2 regions of the Mycolicibacterium phlei genome follow, and region 2 is predicted to be linked to the other one. Evidence: predicted binding sites of a transcription regulator. Region 2 holds the regulator's gene; the other holds the start of a gene.
What was found. Region 2 encodes HspR, which represses chaperone genes until heat shock. Its sites were predicted from a motif close to ANNTGAGTNNNNNNNACTCANNT; they were not measured.
Positions count from the first base shown of each region.

Region 1: the regulator HspR is predicted to act here: its motif matches at 1,381-1,403, upstream of lon (endopeptidase La).

Region 1 is NZ_CP014475.1:2,460,497-2,463,905, forward strand. Features, by position in the region: gene lon (endopeptidase La) at 1-1,368, opposite strand, end outside; gene MPHLCCUG_RS11735 (ATP-binding protein) at 1,487-2,764, shown strand; gene MPHLCCUG_RS11740 (esterase family protein) at 2,889-3,409, opposite strand, start outside.
Region 2 is NZ_CP014475.1:4,789,445-4,792,853, reverse strand. Features, by position in the region: gene dnaJ (molecular chaperone DnaJ) at 1-925, shown strand, start outside; gene MPHLCCUG_RS23035 (heat shock protein transcriptional repressor HspR) at 925-1,308, shown strand; gene MPHLCCUG_RS23030 (aldose 1-epimerase) at 1,305-2,201, opposite strand; gene MPHLCCUG_RS23025 (FAD-binding oxidoreductase) at 2,201-3,367, opposite strand; gene MPHLCCUG_RS23020 (hypothetical protein) at 3,384-3,409, opposite strand, start outside.

The DNA of each region.
Region 1 (3,409 bases), 2.3 Mb from region 2:
GGACAGGTCCAGATCCAGGTCCAGGTAGTGGTCGCGGAACGTGTGGTTCTGCGCCGGGTCCAGCACCTCGAGCAGGGCCGCCGCGGGGTCACCGCGGAAGTCCGAGCCCACCTTGTCGATCTCGTCGAGCAGCACAACGGGATTCATCGTGCCCGCCTCGCTGATCGCCCGCACGATACGGCCCGGCAGCGCGCCGACGTAGGTCCGCCGGTGCCCGCGGATCTCGGCCTCGTCGCGCACACCGCCCAGAGCGACGCGCACGAACTTGCGGCCCAGCGCCTTGGCGACGCTCTCGCCGAGCGAGGTCTTGCCGACACCGGGCGGGCCGGCCAGCACCATCACCGCACCCGAACCGCGGCCGCCGACGACGGCCATCCCGCGCTGGGCGCGCCGCGCCCGCACGGCCAGGTACTCGACGATTCGGTCCTTGACGTCCTCGAGCCCGTGATGGTCGGCGTCGAGGATCTCGCGCGCCGCCTTCAGGTCGGTCGAGTCCTCGGTGCGCACGTTCCACGGAAGCTCCAGCACGGTGTCCAGCCAGGTGCGGATCCAGCCGCTCTCCGGGCTCTGGTCACCGGCGCGCTCGAGCTTGCCGACCTCGCGCAGCGCGGCCTCGCGCACCTTCTCGGGCAGGTCGGCCTCTTCGATGCGGGTCCGGTAGTCGTCGGTGCTGTCGGCGTCGTCCTCACCGAGTTCCTTGCGGATCGCCTTGAGCTGCTGGCGCAGCAGGAACTCCTTCTGCTGCTTCTCCATGCCCTCGCGGACGTCCTCGGCGATCTTCTCGCTGACCTCGACCTCGGCCAGCTGCGCGCCGGTCCAGTCGATGAGCAGGCGCAGCCGCTCGGCGACATCGGGGGTCTCCAGCAGCTGCCGCTTCTGCACCTGGGTCAGGTACGACGCGTACCCGGCGGTGTCCGCCAGCGCCGACGGGTCGGACAGCTGGTTGACGAAATCGATGATCTGCCAGGCCTCCCGGCGCTGCAGCATCGCCAGTAGCAGCTTCTTGTACTCGGCGGCGAGGTTGATCACCTCCTCGGTGGGCTCGGGTTCGGCGACCTCGGTCACCTCCACCCACAGCGCCGCACCCGGGCCGGTCGCACCTGTCCCGATGTGGGCGCGGCTGACCCCGCGCACGATAGCGGCGGGCCCACCCGGCATCCGGCCGATCTGCACGATCGAGGCCAGCACCCCGTAGGACGGGTAGCGGTCCTCGAGCCGGGGAGCGATCAGCAACTCACCGGACTCACTGGCGCGGGCCGCATCGACGGCCGCGCGCGCGGCATCGTCCAGCGCGATCGGCACCACCATTCCGGGCAGCACGATCGAGTCGTTCAGGAACAACACCGGCACTGTCTTGGCTTCAGCCATTCAGTCCTCCAAACTTCAGTCTGTTGGACTCAACTCTGGCGGGGGTGGATTTGTTCCCCGTCGAGATCACCCGATCGGGGCATGCCGGGCCGGTGCGACGGCCGGTATCCAGAGACGCATGCCTGCATTCCGGTTACGCGACTTTCACGACGACGACCTCGACGAGGCGATCTCGGTCTGGGACCAGAGCCGCCACCCCGACGAGGCCCATCCGGTGTTCCCGGTGTCCGAGGCGGTTTCGGCCGCCCGCTCCGGGCAGCCCGCCGTGGTCGCGGTGGTCGGCGACCAGGTGGTGGGGATGGCGGTGGCGCACCAGCAGGGCGAGCGTGCGTGGATCACGATGGTGGCGTTGAGCGACCGGTGGCGCAACCGCGGCGTGGGCAGCGCGCTGCTGGCCGACCTGGAGGCGCGGCTGCGCCGCATCGGGGTGCGCCGGATCAGCGCCCTGATGCCCGCCGACGCGACCGGCAGCGCCGCGCTGCGCAACTGCGGCTACCAGGAGCGCTCGGATCTGCGGTACTTCGAAAAGATCGACAACGTCGGCATTTCCGATGCGGGACTGCTGGAATCGCTGGGTGGACAGGTGATCCCGCGCGAGTTGTGGCAGCAGATGGCCGGGATGGAGGCCGAAAAGCGCATCATCGAACGGCGCATCGTGCTGCCGCTGGCGCAACCGGATCTGGCCGCCCAGTACGGCGTGTCGCCGCCGAAGGCGGTGATCCTGTTCGGTCCGCCGGGCACCGGCAAGACCAGCTTCGCCAAGGCGGTGGCCGGGCGGCTGGGTTGGCCGTTCGTGGAATTGTTCCCGTCGCGGCTGGCCGCACCCGGGGTGTCGATGGCCGCCGCGCTGCGTGAGGCGTTCGCCAGCGTGATGGATCTGGAGTCGGTGGTGGTGTTCATCGACGAGGTCGAGGAGATCGCGGGTTCGCGTTCGCCGATCCCGACCGATCCGGCGCGCGGGGTGACCAACGAACTGCTCAAGCTGATTCCGGCGTTCCGTCAGCACGACGAGCGACTGCTGATCGTGGCCACCAACTCGGTGCGGTCCCTGGACTCGGCGTTCCTGCGGCACGGCCGGTTCGACTACATCATTCCGGTCGGGCCACCGGACGAGGTTGCGCGGGCGGCGATCTGGCGGCGCTACCTGGGGGCCAACAGCCCCGACGTCGAGGTGGACAAGCTGGTCGAGGCCAGCGCCATGTTCACCCCGGCCGATATCGAGTTCGCCGCGCGCAAGGGTGCGCAGACGGCATTCGAGCGTGAGGTCGAGTTCGGCCACGGCAGGCCGGCGCACACCGACGACTATCTGGCCGCGATCGCCGATACCAGGCCGACGTTGACGGCGGAGATGGTGGCGCAGTTCGAGGAAGACATCGCCGAGTGCACGAGGCTATAAGGGCGGGCCGAGTGCACGAGGCTGTAGGGCTGGGCCTGGTGCACTCGGCGTCCCCCGAACAGCAGGGAGCCTGCCGCTCGGGGGAAAACGGCAGGCTCCCTCAGTGGGTGGATCGTGCGGCGGGTCAGGCGTTGGCCTGCACGCCGAGCGTCCGCTGGATGTCGGGCTTCATCTGCTCGAGCTGCTGACCCCAGTAGCCCCAGGTGTGGGTTCCGTTGGGCGGGAAGTTGAACACACCGTTGGTGCCGCCTGCGGCGATGTAGTTGTCGCGGAAGGTGATGTTGGTGCGCAGCGTGAACCCTTCGAGGAACTGGGCGGCCATCAGGTTCTGGCCGGCCATCCCGGCATCGAGATCGGACGGAACGCCGGTGCCGCAGTAGATCCAGATGCGGGTGTTGTTGGCGACGAGCTGGTTGATGTTGACCATCGGGTCGTTGCGCTTCCACGCCGGGTCGCTCGACGGGCCCCACATGCTCTCGGCGTTGTAGCCGCCGGAGTCCTGCATCGCCAGGCCGATCAGCATCGGCCACCAGCCCTCGGACGGGTTCAGGAAGCCCGACAGCGAGGCGGCGTAGATGAACTGCTCCGGGTGGTGGATCGCATACGTCAGCGCCGAGCTGCCCGACATCGAGATGCCGACGACCG
Region 2 (3,409 bases):
CGGCCGCAGATTCGGCGGTGGCGGCGGTGGCTTCGGCGGGTTTGGCGATGGCGTCGAATTCAATCTCAACGACCTGTTCGACGCGGCCGGCCAGACCGGCGGCGCGAACATCGGCGACCTGTTCGGGGGGCTGTTCGGGCGCGGCGCCCAGCAGCCGCGGCCCAGCAGGCCGCGCCGGGGCAATGACCTCGAGACCGAGACGGAGCTGTCGTTCGTCGAGGCCGCCAAGGGCGTGATGATGCCGCTGCGGCTCACCAGCCCGGCCCCGTGTACGAACTGCCATGGCAGCGGCGCCCGCCCGGGCACCAGCCCGAAGGTGTGCCGCAGCTGCAACGGTGCCGGCGTGATCAGCCGCAACCAGGGCGCATTCGGGTTCTCCGAACCGTGCACCGAATGTCGTGGCAGCGGCTCGATCATCGAGCACCCCTGCCAGGAGTGCAAGGGCACCGGGGTGGCCACCCGCACCCGCACGATCAACGTGCGGATCCCGCCGGGTGTCGAGGACGGTCAGCGGATCCGGCTGGCCGGACAGGGTGAGGCCGGGCTGCGCGGTGCGCCGTCGGGTGACCTGTATGTCACCGTGCACGTGCGCCCGGACAAGGTGTTCGGCCGCGACGGCGACGACCTGACCGTCACCGTCCCGGTCAGCTTCCACGAACTCGCCCTGGGCACAACGCTTTCGGTGCCGACGCTGGAAGGCAAGGTCGGTGTGCGGGTGCCCAAGGGCACCTCGGACGGCCGCATCCTGCGGGTGCGCGGACGGGGGATCCCGAAACGCTCGGGCGGCCACGGTGACCTGCTGGTCACCGTGAAGGTGGCGGTGCCGCCGAACCTTCCGCCCGAGGCGGTCGAGGCGTTGGAGGCGTACGCGAAAGCGGAGCGGGCCAGCGGGTTCGACCCGCGGGCCGGATGGGCAGGTGCGTGATGGCCAAGCAGCCCAAGGACGAGGCACGGACCTTCATGATCTCGGTCGCGGCCGAGCTGGCGGGGATGCATGCGCAGACACTGCGCACCTACGACCGGCTCGGCCTGGTCCGGCCGCAGCGCACCGCCGGTGGCGGACGGCGCTACTCGTGGCATGACGTCGAGCTGCTGCGCGAGGTGCAGCGGCTGTCGCAGGACGAGGGCGTCAACCTGGCCGGCATCAAGCGCATCATCGAGTTGACCAATCAGGTCGAGGCACTGCAGTCGCGGGTGCGCGAGCTCACCGAGGAGGTGGAGGCGCTGCGCGCCGCCCAGCGCCGCGATCTGGCGGTGCTGCCGAAGAGCACCGCGGTCGTGCTCTGGCAGCCGCGCAACAAGCGCTAACTCACCGCGATCGAGAACCGGGCGGTCTCCGGCATGCCGGGGGCCGCTTCGCGGTATGTGCCCCGGCGCAGCGCGTCGGTGGGCGCGGCCATCGGTTCGATCGCGATCAGGTTCTCCCCGGGCGGGGCGAACAGTTGCGCTGCGGGATAACCGGTTTCGAAGGTGACGTCGATTCGGCGGGCGCCGGCGGCGATGGTGAACACCGCGCCGTCGGGGACCTGGTCGAAGCCGTCGTCGTAGGTGCGGTCCGCCAGCTCGGCGGTTGAGCCCTCCCACGGATGCGCCTCTCCGGTGGGGATTCCGCGCTCGTCGACCGGCAGGTGACGCATCGCCGGAGTGGTCAGCGTCCACTGTGAGCGCGGCACCCCCGGGATCGTGAGATACGGGTGATAGCCGAAGCACAGCGGTACCGCCGCCGTGGTCGGCCGCACCGTGGTCTCGACCGTCAGGGTCCGCTCCCGCAGGCTCACCCGCTGGATCAGCGTGTGCGGGAACGGGAACGACGCGAGCAGATCCGGGGTGTCGAAGTCGACGACCGCGGTCAGGCTGTCGCCGGTGTGCTCGGTCACCACCCACCGCGGGTACGCGGTGAGCACACCGTGGATGGGCGCGCCGTTGGCGTCGGTCCGGACCCCGCCCACCCCGGCGGTGAGCGTGACGACGGTGCCGTCGACGCGATAGGTGTTGGCGCTCAACCGGTTCGCCCACGGGTAGAGGATCGGGATGCCCGTCGTCTTACCGTCGCGCAGATAGCCCTCCAGCCCGCGGCGCTGGCCGAGGAACTCGTCGTCGCCGTCGCGCAGCGAGGTGCCGACCATCCCCGCGCGCGGCACGAACGTCGCGGTCATCGGCGACGCCGGATCTGTCAGCGTGATCGGCTCGAGGTCAGTCATCAGGACTCCAGTGGATCGTGTTGGATGCGTTCCGGCGGCGTGCCCTTGGCGATCAGCGCCTCCTTGGTCGCGCGCACCATCGACGGGTTGCCGCAGATCAGGATCTGGCGGTCCCCCCAGTTGCCGTATCGGGTGACCACCTCGGCCAGCGTGCCGGTCTGGCGGACGTGCAGCCCGCGCGGCGGCGTCGGATCCGGGTAGTCGCCGGCCCACGGCGGGTCGACACTGAACTCCGACACCGGGGTCACCGACAGCCACGGGTTGTGCGCGGCGACCTGCCACAGCGTGGGCAGGTCGTACAGGTCGCAGGGGAAGCGGCCGCCGAAGAACAGGTGCACCCGAGGATTGGCGCCCCAGCGGCACAGATCCATGATCAGCGCCCGCAGCGGCGCCAGGCCGGTGCTGCCCGCGATCATCAGCACATCGCCGGCGCCGCGGTCGACGTGCAGCCCGCCGTGCGGGCTGGAGATCCGCCACCGGTCGCCGACGGCGGTCTCGTTGACGATCGCGGTGCTGACCATGCCGCCGGTCACCGACCGGATGTGGAACTCGATCCCGCCGCCGCGGTCGGCCGGGATCGACGGGCTCAGGTAGCGCCACCGCCGCGGCCACTGCGGCACCTGCACCGTGACGTACTGGCCCGGGTGGTAGAACAGCGGCCGGTCCAGCTGCAGCCGCACCACCGACACGTCGCGGGTGACCCGCATGTGCTCGATCACCGTGCCGTCGCAGTACGCGGGGCCCTGCTCGGCGTCCGCGGCGCCGCGCATCAGACCGACCATCAGGGCGACCGCGTCGTGCGCGGCCTCGGCGACCCGGTCGGTCCAGCGGTCGGCCAGGTGGGTGCGCAGCGTGGTGTACAGCGCGCTCTGCATCGTGTCGTAATGCCGTTGCGTCACACCGTACTTGCGGTGGTCGCGGCCCAGCTGGGCCAGGAACGCCACCGGCTCATGGGCGCGCTGGGCGACGAGCTCGCCGAACACCCAGTGCACCGCGTGCGCGAAGCGGCGGCGCTGGGTGTGCATGTCCGGCGGGAACAGGTCGCGCGCGGAGGTGTCGATCGTGAACCAGTGGATGTAGAAGTCGCGGATCAGTCCGTCGGCGCTGCGCGCGGGATCGACCGCGTCACGCAGCACCTGCATCGCGTCACGGTCGTCGAGTCCCACGCGGCCCGAGTGTAAGTCAGTTAGCTGTGGAGCCGCCGCGGC